One region of the Arthrobacter sp. 05N429 genome, then DNA from elsewhere that is predicted to be linked to it. Evidence: riboswitches for the same ligand, from Rfam matches in the RefSeq annotation. Region 1 holds a riboswitch; the other holds the start of a gene.
What was found. A riboswitch is a leader RNA that binds a small molecule or an ion and turns the genes downstream of it on or off. The one in region 1 is predicted to bind glycine.
Positions count from the first base shown of each region.

Region 2: it holds a riboswitch for glycine, as region 1 does, so the genes downstream of both, gcvP (aminomethyl-transferring glycine dehydrogenase) here and gcvP (aminomethyl-transferring glycine dehydrogenase) in region 1, are expected to answer to the same signal.

Region 1 is NZ_JBFTMQ010000012.1:88,797-97,421, forward strand. Features, by position in the region: gene AC1DF4_RS16510 (GntR family transcriptional regulator) at 1-140, shown strand, start outside; gene AC1DF4_RS16515 (MFS transporter) at 273-1,334, opposite strand; gene AC1DF4_RS16520 (dihydrodipicolinate synthase family protein) at 1,312-2,208, opposite strand; gene AC1DF4_RS16525 (EamA family transporter) at 2,357-3,214, opposite strand; gene AC1DF4_RS16530 (B3/B4 domain-containing protein) at 3,335-4,075, opposite strand; gene AC1DF4_RS16535 (helix-turn-helix domain-containing protein) at 4,068-4,673, opposite strand; glycine riboswitch at 5,121-5,218, shown strand; glycine riboswitch at 5,220-5,326, shown strand; gene gcvP (aminomethyl-transferring glycine dehydrogenase) at 5,381-8,233, shown strand; gene gcvT (glycine cleavage system aminomethyltransferase GcvT) at 8,244-8,625, shown strand, end outside.
Region 2 is NZ_JBFTMQ010000016.1:51,424-60,048, reverse strand. Features, by position in the region: gene gcvH (glycine cleavage system protein GcvH) at 1-229, opposite strand, end outside; gene gcvT (glycine cleavage system aminomethyltransferase GcvT) at 839-2,002, opposite strand; gene gcvP (aminomethyl-transferring glycine dehydrogenase) at 2,016-4,898, opposite strand; glycine riboswitch at 4,938-5,054, opposite strand; glycine riboswitch at 5,056-5,154, opposite strand; gene AC1DF4_RS18170 (TetR/AcrR family transcriptional regulator) at 5,294-5,833, opposite strand; gene AC1DF4_RS18165 (MFS transporter) at 5,903-7,531, shown strand; gene AC1DF4_RS18160 (Dps family protein) at 7,605-8,084, opposite strand; gene AC1DF4_RS18155 (sigma-70 family RNA polymerase sigma factor) at 8,285-8,625, opposite strand, start outside.

The DNA.
Region 1 (8,625 bases):
ACCCGGAGGCGGCCCGGGACGCGATGCACCAGCACATCGTCCACGCCGGCGAGCTGCTGGCTGCCCACTTCGACGCGCGCGTCGCAGCTGCGGAAAGGGATGCGGAAAAGACTGAAGCCGTGGGCTTCACTTCCGCCTGACCCCGTTCAGTGGAGAAATAGCGGTTGAGCGGATTTGGCCAAGGTTCGGTAGCCACCGACGCCCAAACAGTGGACGTAGACAACGCCGCCTGGTCACGGCTCTGGGGATGCCCAGTGCCTGGCAAGCGGCGCCTATGGATGTCCCGGGACAGGAACGCGCTGACCTGCGTATTCACTGCGCGCGGCGAGGGTTGCCGCGAAGAACATCGCGTTGGCGATCCCTGCCAGGCAGAAGGCCATGAGGGATGCGGGGAGTGCCGGAGTAAGCATCACCAGTATCAGTGCTGCCGCGACGAGTGCGGCGAGGGAGCTCATGAGAGGGTCTGCGTCGCGGCGAAGGGGCCGGACCATAAGCGCTGCTGATCCGAGAAGATTTCCTATCCCGTAGGCTGCGACCAGTGTTCCGGCGGCTGCGGCCCCGCCGAGCGCGGGAGCTGTGGCAACGGCGTAGATCGGTAACGCGGCGACCGAGAATGCGACGGTCACGGTGAGCCCGAGTGTGCGGCGCAGCGGACCGCGTTTCCATATGAGTCTCAGTGTTCGACCAGGCGACGGCACGTCAATTGCCTTGTCGAGTGGCTCTTGCCTGGGGAGTGCGAGGACGGCTCCCGCACCAACGACGGCGGCTCCGGCCAGAACCAGCGTCGCGGTGAGTGCGTCAGAGGCTGCCGCGATCCATGCCACTGCTGCGGGGCCGAGGGTGCCGCTGAGCCCGTAGCTTGCGACGTCCCAGCCTTGTGCTCTGCGTTGGCTGCGCTGCCCGGGGCCGGCGATAGAGGGCAGGCGGCTACTGATCCCGCCGGTGAGCATCGGCCCGAAGATGCCCGAGGCAACGAGCAGCATGGCTGGCCAGACCGGCCAGGCGACGGGCAGGAGCAGTGCAGCAGCAGCAAGCAGCAACCCGTGGAGGACGGCGGAGCACGCGATCACTTTGCGTCCGTCACGTGCTTTATCGAGGCGTCGTGCGATGAACGGGCCGAGCAGGTGGGGTGCGGTGATTGATGCTCCCAGGAGTCCGGCCAGCCAGCCCGGCATCCCGCAGGCGTTCGCGAGCAGCACGACGGCGACTACTGCGCCGCCGTCGGCGCTGCGAACCAGAGTCGCGGCGAAGACGTAGCGGGCCAACGCCCCTACCCGGCGGTCCTCCCTGCAGGGAACGCCGAGGCCAGCGCTACGGGTTGAGCCCGAGCTCATCGACAATCCTGCCAACACGGGCACGTTGCTTCTCGGTCAATCCTTGGAGGGGAAGCGGCAGGCACGATGGTGATGCCAGTCCCAGCTGTTCCGCTATTGCCGCAACAACCCGGATACTCCCGCCAAACTCGGCAAATAGCTGCCACAACGGTGCCAGTCGTTCGGACTCGGCGGACGCTTCGGAGACCCGCCTTTCCAGGGCGGCCCGGGTGATCCGCATCGCCAGGGCGGGTAAAGTGCCGCCAATGACCGAGTACCAGGCATCGCACCCGGCAGCCAGTCCGGCGGCGGCCTTGGCGTCACCGGAAACTCCGATGGTCACGTGCGCAGGGACGGCTGCCCGGATTTCCTGCACCAGCGCCTGCGCCTGCGCCGGATCGGCCGGCACGCCGGGGATTTTGATGGAAGCGATTCCGGGCAGTTCCGCGATGCGTCCGTAGAGCTCGGTCGTGAAGGTGAAGTGGGTGGTGCCCGGGTTGTCATAGACGATGACGGGCAGCGACGAGTTCGCGGTGACGGTTTGGAAGAGTTCGAACACGTCATCGTCGGTGAGGGGTTGATAGGTCATGGGAGCAAGCAGGAGCCCGGACGCTCCCGCCTGTTCTGCCTTTTCAGCGTTCGCGAGGACGTGTGAGGTCCGCAAGGCCCCGATACCAATGAACACGGGTGTTTCGACGGCGTGTTCGACGGCGAGACGGGCGACACGGCTTCGTTCCTCGCTGCTCAGGTAGGCGTAGGAGCCGGTGGATCCGAGCGCGGTGATGGAGTCAACCTTCGCCTCCGAGAGCCGTTCGATCAGACGAACGAAGGCATGCTCGTCAACAGCATCATGTGCCAGAGGGGTCAGGGGGAAGGCGCTCAAGCCGGTGAACATGGGTATAACTCCTTTGTTTGAATAGCGGGGAAGCAAAGTCTGAGCCACCTGCCGCTGCTGGGCGGGCTGATCTGCGGGGGCAACTGTCAGCAGGTATTTCCCGCGCAGCGACAGTTCTGTCGGACGCGCCTATTTGGAGGACTGTGGCCTACTTTGGTCCTTGGCCGATGAGGTCGGGGTCGGTGCGGGCGGCGGCGGGTTCGCGGGTGTGCGGTTGCCGTCGGCCGCCGCGTTGCGCGGCGGCGCCGGCGAGGACGACGAGCGTGATGCCGCCGAATTGGGTGAGCGAGGGTTGCTGGTGCAGCACGAGCAGCCCGAGGAGCACGCCGATGGCCGGTTCGAGGGCCATTAGGGTACCGAACGCGGTGGGCGTCATCCGGCGCAGGGCGAGCATCTCGAGAACGAACGGCAGCACCGGCATCAGGACGGCCAGTCCGAAGGCGGCGGCGAGGATACCGAGGTTGAGGTGTCCTGCGGACTGCGGGATGCCGACGACAGCTGCCGTGGCGGCGGCGACGGGAACGGTGAGTGAAAGTGCGCCGATGCCCGTGAAGCGGTCGCCGATCCGTTGGGTGAGCACGATGTAGGCGGCCCATCCGATGGCCGCGAGTCCTGCGAAGCCGATACCGGCGAGGTTGATGTCGCCGGCCCAGGGTTCGGTCAGCAGGACGACTCCGAGCAGCGCCAGGGCTGGCCAGATAAGCGCCCGTGCGCTGTGGCTGCGCACCGCGGCGACGGTCAGCGGACCGAGGAACTCGATCGCGACGGCGGTGCCGAGCGGGATCCGTTCGATGGAGGCGAGGAAGGCGATGGTCATCAGTCCGGTGGCGACGCCCAGCCCCAGGAGAACGGGGACGTCGTGGCGGCGTAGCGTGCGCAATGGGGGTCGGGCGATGGCCAGGAAGATGAGTGCTCCCACGCTGAGTCTGAGCCAGGCGGTTCCGGCCGGCCCCACCGTTGCAATCAGATCTACTGATAGGGCCGAGCTCAGCTGGACGGAGAGCATGGCGGCCACGGCTAGCCCCCACGGCGGCACGGGAACATTGTTGGGGACGCGCTGGCTCACGGCTGGCCCTTTCGGGGCTGCCGGTCACCGATCGCGCGTGGCCGGGAGCGGATGAGCATGTCAGTGTCCTTCATCGATGATTGTGGCGGCGGTTATCAGGCGGCGGGCGGCCCTGACGTCGGGACCGAGCCGGGTCAGCCGGGCGAGCAGGTCCTCGGCTGCGGCGTGGAGCGCCTCGTCGGATATGGGTTCGAGCGCGTCGAGGATGAACAGCGCGGAGGTGGTGTCCTCGCCGAGCTGGGTGCGGCGTGTCTGGCGCCAGTTCCAGCGCCGGCAGGTCACTCCGGCGTCGTCGCACCACACGACCTCGCCGGGTTCCGGGTGTTCGATCACCGCGGCGCCGTCGGCGGCGGTATCGAAGGGTTCCTTGCCGGTGGCGCGGACCAGCCGTGGCGCACCGATGTAGCGGGTGAGATCCTCCCCGCCCAGCGGGATCTGGTGGAGCACCGAGACCGCGTTATAGAGATCGGTGAGACGGTTCACCCGGGGCAGCCCGGACACCGCACGGCGCAGGAGCGCCTCCAGGCTGTTGCGTGTGCGGTTCGGTTTGGCTCCGAAGCCCTGGTAAGCCTGCCGCCAAGCAGCCACGTGCGGGAGTTGCTCGACTGGCCGGTCGCCGAGCAACTCGCGGGCTGCGGTCGCCGCCGCCTGGAGCATCTTGTCACCGGCCTGGTCGCTCGGGCCCGGGACGAGTCCGTCCACGGCCAGCAGCAAGGCCCGGTAGTCGGGCCGGAGCGCGAACACGGCGGCGTCAACCCGGCCGCCGTCAAGGAATTCCTGAAGCATGCCCTGCTCAGGCATCGGACGCCTCCGGCCGGTGTCCTGTCCCTACGCCCGGTTCGAAGACGGCCAGGGAGAACCTGGCCGGTTCCGTGCCCGGATTGGAGTAAGAGTGTGCCACGTCGCCCGGGAACGTCACCGCGTCGCCTGCTTCGAGGGTGACCGATTGGCCTGCGACCTCCACCATGACCGTGCCCTGCTGGACCTGCAAAAGCTCTTTGGTGCCGGGCATGTGGGCCTCGCTCACATGACGGTCACCGGGACCCAGGGTCCAGTCCCACAGTTCAACCACGTCCGGCGGCTCGGTGCCGGCCACCAACACCCCGCGACCCCCGGACTCACCATTCCACAACGCAGCGCCCTCACCACTGCGGGTGACCTTCACCGGCTTCTGCCGAGGCGGCTCGACCAACGCCGGCAGCCCCACACCGAGCGCGTCGCTGATCCTCAGCAGCGTTCCCACGCTGGGATTCGCGGCACCCTGCTCCACGTTGACGACCATCCTGCGGCTTACCCCTGCAGACTCCGCCAGCTGATCAAGCGTCCAGCCCCGCGACTGCCGCTCCTGCTTAACCCGGGCGCCAATTGCCAGCGCCAAGCTCGTTGTACTCTGATCCATAAGTGCATCATAGTGCACTGTGAGTGCATTATCTAGAACACCTAAATGCGCTGTCCAGCTCGCGGTCCCTCATCGTCTTATGGGGCAGCGCATGCGGCTCCCCCTGATCCCACGGGATAGCTGTAACCGTGGCTCGTTTTTCGACCGTCACGATCGTCACCGTTTGGGGCCAGTTTCAGTTGCTCGCCCGACGACGGACTCCGCCGAATGAGTCCACGGGCTGAAGGCCCATGGCGGTGAATGTCAGGGGGCCGGTGGATCCACGAGGTGCTTCCAGCGGCTGGCGAGGCTGCGGGAGGCGATGCCATTTCTCTGACGTGGCCAGCAATTCCCTAGTGGCGGTTCACCGCAGCTCGGCAAAAGACACATTCGGAGTCGGTTCTTGCGTCCCTGTCCGAGCAAAGGCTAAAGTGTGAGGCGTGTCACCAACCAAGTGACATGTGCTGATGATCTGCGGCGGGAGAGTCCTGCCGGTACGTTCTGCAGGCGCCGTAGGAGCAAATCCTCCCCAGGAATCTCTCAGGCCCACGTACCGCCGCGGCAAGGCAACTCTGGAAAGCAGTCCGGATATTCGGACTCACCGACGGTGCAAGGGTCACCCTGCTAACAGCAGGGGGCGCGGAAACTCTCAGGTCCAATACAGAGCGGGGAGGAACCCAAATCAATGTGGCGCACCCAATGCGCCACCTGAATTATGGAGTTCCTTCATGACCATCCAGTCGTCCCCTTTAACCTTTGCCGATCGGCATATTGGTGCGCGGCGCCAGGCCGATATTGGCGCCATGCTCAAGGCCGTGGGCTATGACAGCGTTGACGGCCTCGTGGACGTCGCCGTCCCTGATTCCATCCGCCAGGCCAAGCCGCTGGCCCTCAAGGACGCCCTCAGCGAGGTCGAGGTCCTTGCCGAGCTCCGCCGGCTTGCCGCCAAGAACAAGACCGCGGTCCAGATGATTGGGCAGGGCTACTACGACACCGTCACCCCGGCCGTGATCCGCCGCAATATCCTCGAAGCCCCCGCCTGGTACACGGCGTACACGCCCTACCAGCCGGAGATCTCCCAGGGCCGGCTCGAGGCGCTGCTGAACTTCCAGACCATGGTCCAGGACCTCGTCGGCCTCCCGATCGCCAACGCCTCGCTGCTGGACGAAGCCACCGCCGTCGCCGAGGCCGTGCTGATGATGCGCCGCGCCAACAAAAACAAGACGGCCCACGACGGCAAGACCGTCCTCGACGCCGACTGCCTGCCGCAGACCATCGCGATCGTCCAGGGCCGCGCCGAGGCCCTCGGCTTCGAGGTCGAGGTTGCCGACCTCTCCAAGGGACTGCCTGAGGGCGTCATCAACGGCATCGTCCTGCAGCAGCCCGGCGTCTCTGGCCGCGTGTTCGACCACACCGCCGTGATCGCCGATGCCAAGGAACGCGGCGCCCTCGTCACCGTCGCCGCTGACCTGCTCGCGCTGACCCTCATCACCCCGCCCGGCGAGCAGGGCGCCGACATCGCCGTCGGTTCCACCCAGCGATTCGGCGTCCCGCTATTCTTCGGCGGCCCGCACGCGGCCTACATGGCCGTTGCCAAGGGCCTGGAGCGGTCCATGCCCGGCCGTCTGGTCGGTGTCTCCAAGGACCTCGCCGGAGTCCCGGCGTACCGCCTGGCGCTGCAGACCCGTGAGCAGCACATCCGCCGGGAGAAGGCCACGTCCAACATCTGCACCGCGCAGGCGCTGCTGGCGATCGTGTCCTCGTTCTACGCCGTTTACCACGGCCCTGACGGCCTGAAGGCCATTGCCGAGCGCGTCCACAACAACGCCCGCACCCTGGCCACCACGCTCCAGATCGCCGGCCGCGAACTGGTCACCGAGACCTTCTTCGACACCGTCACCGTCCGCGTCCCCGGCAAGGCAGCCAAGGTCATCGCGGCCGCAGAGGCTCGTGGAATCAACCTGCGCCGGATCGACGCGGACACCATCGGCGTCTCCGCTGATGAAACCACGACGACAGAGGTCCTCTCCGCCATTGCCGTCGCTTTCGGTGCCGGTCCGGTTGCTGAAGCGAAGGGCTTTGAACTGCCTGAACCGGTGCTCCGCACCTCCGAGTACCTCCAGCATCCGGTGTTCAACACGCACCGCTCCGAGACCCAACTGTTGCGCTATATCCGCAAGCTGAGCGACCGGGACCTCGCGCTGGACCGCACCATGATCCCACTGGGCTCCTGCACCATGAAGCTGAATGCCACGGCGGAGATGGAAGCCATATCCTGGCCGGAGTTCGCCTCCATTCACCCGTTCGCCCCGGAATCCCAGACCGTCGGGTGGCGCGAACTGATCAGCGGGCTGGAAGCTGACCTTGCCGAGATCACCGGCTACGACCAAGTCTCCCTGCAGCCGAACGCCGGTTCCCAGGGCGAGCTCGCGGGCCTGCTGGCCATCCGCGGCTACCACCGCTCCCGCGGTGATGCCCAGCGCAACGTCTGCCTGATTCCGGCCTCCGCGCACGGCACCAACGCCGCGTCCGCTGTCCTGGCCGGGATGAAGGTTGTTGTGGTGGCCACCGCTCCGGACGGCACCATCGACCACGCTGACCTGAACGCCAAGATCGAGCTGCACAAGGACGGTCTGTCGGCGATCATGATCACCTACCCGTCTACGCACGGTGTGTACGACGCCGACGTCACAGAAATCTGCGAGGCAGTGCACGCTGCCGGCGGCCAGGTGTACGTGGACGGCGCCAACCTCAACGCCCTCGTGGGCCTGGCGCAGCCGGGTAAGTTCGGCGGCGACGTTTCGCACCTGAACCTGCACAAGACCTTCTGCATCCCGCACGGCGGCGGCGGACCAGGCGTCGGCCCGGTCGCGGCCAAGGCCCACCTGGCACCCTTCATGCCAGGGGACGCGAACAAGGCAGCCCACGAAGAGGGTCACGGCGTGGCCATCTCGGCCTCCAACTTCGGCTCCGCAGGCGTCCTCCCGATCTCCTGGGCGTATGTGAAGCTCATGGGCGCCGAAGGCCTGACCGAGGCCACCAAGTCCGCGCTCCTGGCAGCTAACTATGTTGCCGCCCGTCTCAACGAGTACTTCCCCGTCCTCTATACCGGCGAAGGTGGTCTCGTGGCGCACGAGTGCATCCTGGACCTGCGCGAACTGACGGCCAAGACCGGCGTGACCGCGGAAGACGTGGCCAAGCGCCTGATCGACTTCGGCTTCCACGCCCCCACCTTGGCGTTTCCGGTGGCAGGGACGCTGATGGTGGAGCCCACCGAGTCCGAGGACCTGGCGGAGATCGACCGTTTCATCGACGCGATGATCACCATCCGCGCCGAGATCGACCAAGTAGCCGCCGGTGACTTCACCGTCGAGGACAGCCCGCTACGCAACGCACCCCACACCGCGTCCGCCGTCGTGTCCTCTGACTGGACCCGCCAGTACCCGCGGGAGCAGGCCGCTTTCCCGGTCCACCACCTCAAGCAGGACAAGTACTTCCCCCCGGTCGGCCGGATCGACGGCGCCGGTGGCGACCGGAACCTGATCTGCTCCTGCCCGCCGCTTTCCGAGTTTGAAAACTAAGGATCCCGACATGTCTGAGAAGTACACGGCTCTCTACGAAGAGCACAAGCAACTCGGCGCCTCCTTCACCGATTTCGGTGGCTGGCAGATGCCCCTGAAGTACAGCTCCGAGCTGGCCGAACACCACGCCGTCCGTAACGCCGCTGGCCTGTTCGACCTGTCCCACATGGGCGAAGTGTGGGTCACTGGCCCGGAAGCCGGTGCGTTCCTGGACTACGCCCTGGTAGGCAAGCTCTCCGCCATTGCCGATGGCAAGGCCAAGTACTCACTCATCTGCAACGCCGACGGCGGCATCGTCGATGACCTCATCACCTACCGTTTCGGTGACGAGAAGTACCTGGTGGTCCCCAACGCGGGCAACGCACCCACCGTCGCTGCTGCCCTGGCAGAAC
Region 2 (8,625 bases), on a different contig from region 1:
CACCCGTGACGGGCGAGTACAGGTCCGAGACGGACTTGGTCGACTCGACCTCGCCGCAGGTCTCCCCCGCGGTCACAGTGGCGCCAACCTCGGGCAGGTCCACGTAGACGATGTCGCCGAGGGCGTCGGTGGCGACGGCGGAGATGCCGATGGACACAACGTTCCCGGCCTCCCGCGCAACCCACTCGTGCTCGTCGGAGTACTGCAGTTCAGGGGCAACTCTTGCCATTTGTTTTTCCTTTGCGTTTGAAGAGTGGTGGGCTACATCAATTGTGGCTGGGTTACGCGGCGGGGGTCGCCATCCTCCGCGTGCTCGGTCGCGAAAGCGCCCGCTGAGCGGACGCGACGCTCCCTTAGACGCACGCTTCCGGATGCCGAGCCCCCACCGCTCATATCCAGTTCAGTTCTAGGGGCCAGCGGTTCTCCGGAAAGAACAGTGGCCGTTCGTATTCTTCTAGGGACGGGCTTCTCTCAGGCTTCAAGGGTGCCATCAAGCTCAACCCCCAATGATCGAGCTTGCCCTAGCGCACCGTTGTGACAAGCCGACCTCGGTAGGCGGTTCATCCCCCAGCACCCTTGGCTTTCGAAAGCGCTGGTTGCTGTTGGTCGTGTTGTGGTCGGTTGTCCTAAAAGGTGAGGCGTCCACGAGGGGCCGGCTGGCCGCGGTTTTCGAAAGCGTGCGTCTAAGCGTGGGGCCCCGCCGTCCGGGTTCCCTGGCCGAGCTTGCGAGGTTAGGGAGACGGTGGGGAGAACGAGCGAGCACGCGTGAAAACTGGGGCTGGTCGGCCCCGGTCCCGGGCACCGCTGAGGCGCTCAGGCCGGGACCGGACCCGCGGGACTACTTGACGCGCTTGTAGAAAGGCAGTGCCACAACTTCGAAGGGCTCGGCCTTGCCGCGGAGGTCGATGTCCAGGGCGGTGCCGGGTTCGGTGAACTCGACGTCGACGTAGGCCATTGCGACCGGGTAGCCGAGGGTTGGGCTGGGCTGGCCGGACGTGACTTCGCCGACGGTGTTGCCGTCCTTGAGGACCGGGTAGTGGCCGCGGCCGGCCCGGCGTCCGAGGCCCTTGAGGCCCACGAGCTTGCGGCCCGTGGTGGCTCCGGCGCCGGCTTCCTTCTTCGCGGCCAGGGCGGCCTTGCCGACGAAGTCGCCTTCCTTGGACAGCGCGACGATCGGGCCCAGCCCGGCGGCGTACGGGTCGCCGTCGAGGGAGAGCTCGTTGCCGTAGAGCGGCATGCCGGCCTCGAGGCGGAGCGAGTCGCGGGACGCGAGCCCGGCAGCGGTCAGTTCGCCATCTTCGGCGATGGCGACAAGCGCCTGCCAGAGGGCGGCGGCGTCGTCGTTGGCGACAAAGATTTCGAACCCGTCTTCGCCGGTGTAGCCCGTGCGGGCCAGCAGGAGGTCCTGGCTGGCGCCGCCGAACATGAACGGCACTTCGACGGCGGCGTAGTACTTCAGCCCGGTGACGAGCTCGTGCTGCGCGGCGGGGACCAGGCGCAGCAGGATCTCCTCGGCCTTGGGCCCCTGCACGGCGATCAGCGAGATTTCGGCGGACGCGTCCTCGACGGTGACGTCGAATCCGCCTTCCGAGCCAGAACCCGCCCGCTCGGCCAGGGCCGCGGCCACAACCTTGGCGTTGCCCGCGTTGGGGACCACGAGGAACTTGTCAGTGCCGTCGGCCGCCGCGGGACGCCGGTAGGTGATGAGGTCGTCGATGATGCCGCCGTCCTCGTTGCAGATCAGCGAGTATTTGGCCTTGCCGACCGTCATCGCGGAGATCTTGCCGACGAGGGCGTAGTCCAGGAAGGCTGCGGCGTCGGGGCCGGTGACCCAGACTTCTCCCATGTGGGAGAGGTCAAACAGGCCCGCGGACTTGCGGACGGCGTGGTGCTCGGCGAGTTCGGAGCTGTACTTCAGCGGCATCTGCCAGCCGCCGAAGTCCGTGAAGGAGGCGCCGAGCTTCTTGTGCTCTTCGTAAAGGGCCGTGTAGTTCTCAGTCATCGTTGGCTGTCCTTCAGTTGGCGGAGTCGTCGGAGTGGTCCTCGAAGGCTTCGAGGGGAGGGCAGGAGCAGATCAGGTTGCGGTCCCCGGCGGCGCCGTCGATCCGGCCGACCGGCGGGAAGTACTTGTCCTGGCGGAGCGTGTGGACCGGGAAGACGGCCTGTTCGCGCGGGTATTCGCGCGCCCAGTCGGTGCTGATGACAGCGGCGGCGGTGTGCGGTGAGTTGCGCAGCGGGCTGTGCTCCACGGTGAAGTCGCCGTGGGCCACCTGGTCGATCTCGGCGCGGATGGCGATCATCGCCGTGATGAAGCGGTCGATCTCGCCGAGGTCCTCGGACTCGGTGGGTTCGACCATCAGGGTGCCCGCTACCGGGAACGCGAGGGTGGGCGCGTGGAAGCCGTAGTCGATGAGGCGCTTGGCGACGTCCTCGGCGGTGACGCCGGTCTTGGCAGTGAGTTCGCGCAGGTCCAGGATGCATTCGTGGGCCACGAGTCCGCCTTCGCCGGTGTAGAGCACCGGGAAGAAGTCGTTCAGGCGGGCCGCGATGTAGTTGGCCGCGAGCAGCGCCGACTTGGTGGCCTCGGTCAGTCCCTGGCCGCCCATGAGCTTCACGTACGCCCAGGAGATCGGCAGCACACCGGCCGAGCCGTAGCGGGAGGCGGAGATCGGCGTGCCGGTTTCGCCGTTGGCCGGATCCGCTGCGTTGCCGGGCATAAACGGTGCCAGGTGTGCCCGGGCTGCGACCGGGCCGACGCCGGGGCCGCCGCCGCCGTGCGGGATGCAGAAGGTCTTGTGCAGGTTCAGGTGCGAAACGTCGCCGCCGAACAGGCCGGGCTGGGCCAGGCCGACGAGGGCGTTGAGGTTGGCGCCGTCGATGTAGACCTGGCCGCCGGCGGCGTGGACGGCGTCGCAGACCTCGCGGACGTCGGCGTCGTACACACCATGGGTGGACGGGTAGGTGATCATGATGCAGGACAGGGCGTCCTTGTGCAGCTCGATCTTGGCCTGCAGGTCGGCGTGGTCGATCGTGCCGTCCGGGGCGGTGGCGACGACGACGACCTTCATGCCGGCGAGCACGGCCGAGGCCGCGTTCGTGCCGTGCGCCGAGGCCGGGATCAGGCAGACGTTGCGCTGCTCGTCACCGCGGGAGAGATGGTAGCCGCGGATGGCCAGCAGGCCGGCGAGCTCGCCCTGGGAGCCGGCGTTGGGCTGGATGGAGACCTGGTCGTAGCCGGTGATCTCGGTCAGCTGGGCCTCGAGGTCCTCGATCAGTTCACGCCAGCCCGCAGTCTGGGATTCCGGGGCGAAGGGGTGGATGGAGGCGAATTCCGGCCAGGAGATGGCTTCCATCTCCGCGGTGGCGTTCAGCTTCATGGTGCAGGAGCCCAGCGGAATCATGGTGCGGTCCAGGGCGAGGTCGCGGTCCGAGAGGCGGCGGATGTAGCGCAGCAGCTGGGTTTCGGAGCGGTGGGTGTTGAACACCGGGTGCTGGAGGTAATCGGAGGTGCGCTCGACGGCCGAGTCCAGGGAGAAGCCGGCGTCACTGTCTGCGACGCTAGCCCCAAAGGCGGCGACGACGTCGGCGACTATGGCCGCCGTCGTGGCCTCATCGGCGGAGATGCCGACCGTGTCGGCGTCGATGGAACGCAGGTTGATGCCCTTGGCGTCGGCTGCCGCGACGATTTCGGCGGCCTTGCCGGGCACCGAGACGGTCACGGTGTCGAAGAACGACGTGTGAAGCACGTTCAGGCCGGCATCCTTCAGGGAGGCGGCGATGGTCCTGGCGTGGCCGTGGACGGTCTCGGCGATCGCCTTCAGCCCGTCCGGGCCGTGGTAGACGGCGTAGAACGAGGACACGATGGCCAGCAGCGCCTGGGCGGTGCAGATGTTGGAGGTGGCCTTCTCGCGGCGGATGTGCTGCTCGCGGGTCTGCAGCGCGAGGCGGTAGGCCGGAACGCCGGCGTTGTCCTTGGAGACACCGACGAGGCGGCCGGGCATGGACCGTTCGAGGCCCTTCTGGACCGCCATGTAGGCGGCGTGCGGGCCGCCGAAGAACAGCGGGACGCCGAAGCGCTGGGCGGAGCCGACGGCGATGTCCGCGCCCTGCTCGCCCGGGGACGTGATCAGGGTCAGGGAGAGGAGGTCGGCGGCGACCGTGACGAGGGCACCGCGTTCCTTGGCCTCGGCGATGACGGCGCTGTGGTCGAACACGCGCCCGGAGACGCCGGGCTGCTGGAGGACGACGCCGTTGATGACGCCGTCGGGCAGTCCCTTGGAGAGGTCGGCGACCTCCACCTCAAAGCCGAGGGCCTCGGCGCGCCCCTGGACGATCGCGATGGTCTGCGGGAGGCAGTCGGCGTCGAGGACGGTCTTGCCGTCGTGGGCGGCCTTGTTCTTGTTGGCGCGGCGCATCATCAGCACGGCCTCGGCGACGGCGGTGGCTTCGTCCAGCAGCGACGCGTTGGCGATCGGCAGGCCCACGAGGTCCTGGACCATGGTCTGGAAGTTCAGCAGCGCCTCGAGCCGGCCCTGGGAAATTTCCGGCTGGTACGGCGTGTAGGCCGTGTACCAGGCCGGGGCCTCGAGGATGTTCCGGCGGATGACGGCCGGGGTGACCGTGTCGTAGTAGCCCTGGCCGATCATCTGGACCGCGGTCTTGTTCTTCGCGGCCAGCTGGCGCAGTTCGGCGAGGACCTCGACTTCGCTAAGCGCTGCGCCGAGCGAGAGCGGGGAGTCCTGGCGGATGTCCTTCGGAACGGCGGTGTCCACGAGGGCGTCGACGGTGTCATAGCCGACAGCCTTCAGCATGGCGTCGACGTCGGACTCACGGCGGGCGCCGATGTGCCGGTCAACGAAGGACGTGGAGGCTGAGGTAACAGTCACAAGGAACTCCATAACTAAGGCGGCGCAGGGTACGCCACATTGATTCGGGTTCCTCCCCGCTCTGTATTGGACCTGAGAGTTTCCGCGCAGCCGTGCTCTCGCATGGCTCCGCTTGCACCGTCGGTGAGCACAGCATGTCAGAAGACAGCCTGCTACTTTCCAGAGTTGCCTTGCCGCGGCGGTACATGGGCCTGAGAGATTCCTGGGGAGGATTTGCTCCTACGGCGCCTGCTTGTACCTACAAGCAGAACTCTCCCGCCGCAGATCAAAGGCATATTAACTTGGCGTGACAACAGTCACAGCTCTCATTGTCCTACGCCCGGCCCGCGTCCGCAAACCAGCGACGGGTCGCCCGCGAGAGTTACGCGCCGGGACCGCAGACGGTAGGCGGACGGGCCGCCGCAGGCCTAGCCGCGGAGACGTTCGAGGGCAGTGAGGAGGCTTTCGACGTCGGGGCCGACCTCCGGCAGCGATCCGCCCGGCCCACGGGCCAGCATGGCATTGAAATACAGCCCGTCCCCCATATAGAGGACCGGCTTGGCCATGGCGGGGCCGACGTCGGCCGCCAGCAGTTCCAGCCATGACGCCTGCACGGCGGCCATCCGCCGCAAGGTTTCCTGGTGGGCCACTTCGGCGAGCCTGGTGGCGGCGACGAAGACCCGGTCCAGCGGCGTGTCAGCCCAGACCGAGGACTTGATGAAGAACGCCGCAGCGCCTTCGGGGGCGGCCGCCATGGCAGCGAGGTCCTCGGCGAGCAGCCGGTCCAGCCGTTCCAGCAGGACGGAGATCATCGCTTCCTTGTTGGGGAAGTGGTACAGCAGCCCGCCCTTGGAGACGCCGGCCAGCCGGGCCACGGCATCCAGCGTCGCGGCACGCTCGCCCTCTTCTATCAGCAGGGATTCGAACGCGTCGAGGACGGCTTCGCGGGCGACGGGTTTTCTGGCCATGCGTCCTATCATGCCTCCTGGCGGGGGTTTCATTTCTTAACTATACCGTCCAGACGGTACAGTTAAGCCATGAGCAACACTTCCTTCACCCGCAGCAGCGCCGGAGCACTTGGCAAGTCCGCCGCCGGGGCAACAACCAGCCATGCACCGCGTGCCCCGTGGCGCGACTGGCTGGCGCTGGCGCTGTTGATGTTTCCCGTGCTGCTCGTGGCCGTCGACAACACGGCCCTGACCTTTGCGCTACCGGCCATCGCGCGCAGCCTCGACGCCACCGGAGTTGAGCTGCTCTGGATTGTCGACGCCTATCCACTGGTCCTGGCCGGTCTTCTCGTGGCCATGGGCAGCCTCGGGGACAGGATCGGCCGCCGCCGGCTGCTCTTCATCGGCAGCACGGGTTTCGCTGCCGTCTCGGCGGTCACCGCCTTCGCCCCCAGCGCCGAATGGCTGATCGCCGGACGCGCAGGGCTGGGATTCTTCGGCGCCATGCTGATGCCCTCCACCCTGTCCCTGATCCGCAACATCTTCCCCGAGCCCAACCGGCGCCGGCTGGCCGTGGCCATCTGGGCCGCCGGCTTCTCCGGCGGCGCCGCGCTGGGCCCGATCTTCGGCGGCTGGCTGGTGGAGCACTTCTGGTGGGGCGCTGTCCTGCTGGTCGCCGTGCCGATCATCCTCCCGCTGCTGGTCCTGGGTCCGGCCCTGATCCCGGAATCCCGCGACCCGAACCCGGGCCGCGTGGACGTGCCCAGCATCGTCCTGTCCCTGATGGTGATGGTGCCCGTGGTCTACGGCATCAAGATCCTGGCCACCCACGGACCGGCCGCGGAACCGCTGGCCGCCATCGGCTTTGGCCTGCTGATGGGCTACGTCTTCATCCGGCGCCAGCGGCACCTCCTGCAGGCCGGTCCGGCACAAAGCCGTCCGGTACGGAACCGCACCGCTCCGCTGCTGGATATCAGCCTCTTCGGCAACCGGGTCTTCAGCACCGCCATCATCGCGAACGTGCTGGCACTGTTCTCCTTCAACGGCTTCATCCTTTTCCTCGCGCAGCACCTGCAGTTGCTCGAGGGGCAGTCCCCCTCGGAATCCGGCGTCGCCATGGTTCCCGCCCTGATCGCCACCGTGGCGGCCGGCCTGCTGGTGGTCCCGCTGGTGAAAAAGGTCCGGCCCGGTTTCGTGGTGGCCGGCGGGCTGCTCCTGAGTGCCGCGGGCTACTTCCTGGTGGCCTTCGGCGATCACGGCAACGGCCCCGCGCTGCTGCTGGCGGCCCTGCTGGTGCTGTGCCTCGGTGTGGGGGCTGCGGAAACCATTTCCAACGACCTGATCCTGGGCGCCGCCCCCGCGGAGAAATCCGGCGCGGCGGCGGCAATTTCCGAGACGGGCTACGAAATCGGATCCCTCCTCGGCACCGCTATCCTGGGCTCGATTCTGACGGCCTCCTACCAGGGCAATCTCCGGTTGCCCGCTGCCGTCGCCGAGAGCGCCCCCGCCGAGGCGTCTGCCCAGGCCGGCGAGACCCTTGCCGGGGCCGTGGAGCTGGCCCAGGCTCTCCCGGGACCGCTGGCGGACGCAGTAATGACCGCAGCCCGCGCCGCCTTCGACTCGGGCGTCCACATCACGGCAGCCATCGCGCTGGTCCTGATGGCGGGGGCGTCAGTCCTCGCCGCCGTCGTCCTTCGGAAAGTGCCAACGGCGCGGTAACCCGGGGGGATTAAATGCCGAGCGCCCGGCGTCGGTGGGAACCGGCGCCGGGCGCTGAAAATGCTGGCGGCTGCTACTTGCTGTCCGCCGTGGTGACGCTGGCGTTGGCCCGCATCGTCTCGGCGTTGACCATCCACGCGTACTGCTCAAACTTGGCGATGAACTCGTGCAGCAGGTCCGCCGTCGTGGGGTCCTCTTCGTCCACTTCGTCGTGAACCTTGCGCATGGTTCCGACGGCGGCCTCGAGGGCGGCGACGATCCGCTCGATGGCGTCCTTCGTGTTGATCAGGCCCGCCGGGAATTCGGCGAGAGAGGTGGACTTGGACACCGTGGAGCTGCGGCCGTCCGGGAGGGCGTGCAGGGCACGCATGCGCTCCGCCAGGTCATCCGCGAAGGCGCGCGCGGCGTCTATGATCTCATCCAGCTGCAGGTGGAGGTCCCGGAAGTTCGTCCCGACGATGTTCCAGTGCGCCTGCTTGCCCTGAACGTGAAGTTCGATCAGGTCCACGAGCACTGCCTGCAGGTTCGTCGTGAGCGTTGGTGATGCTTTCATGCGTCCTCCTGAGTAAGTCCGATACCGTTGCGCGACTGTAGAATCCGCTTTTACCAAGCCGCTATTGCGGTCGATATCGCTGGATTCGATGCTACCGACGCTACCCCAGAGCATGGAGGGACGGCGACGCCCCGGGTAGAATTTCTCGGTCAGCTTACTAAGTCGGCTTACTACCTGCCGGGGAGGACGTGCGGAACCGCTCAGACCGCCTGGTTGAGCACCGGCCCCTGCGGGAAGATCGCCCGCGTAATGCCGCCCGTGGTGGTTTCTGCCAGTTGGGCGAGGTAGTCGTTTCGGCGTTTCGGGGTGATCCGCGACTGGGGCTCGAAGCCCTGCCCCGGATCGTCCGAATAGTGCGCGGTCAGGCCGTCACGCATAAGCCGGATGGCCTCGGCGCGCTGCTGGGAGACCGCCGCGTGGGTGGATCCAAGTTCCGCGGCCAGGTCCTTGACGGTCCGGTCGCCAAAGTAGATCTCCTCGACGACGTAGCGCATCCGCTCGGGGAGGGACTTCACCGCCGCGCGGAGGTACTGGAGCCGCT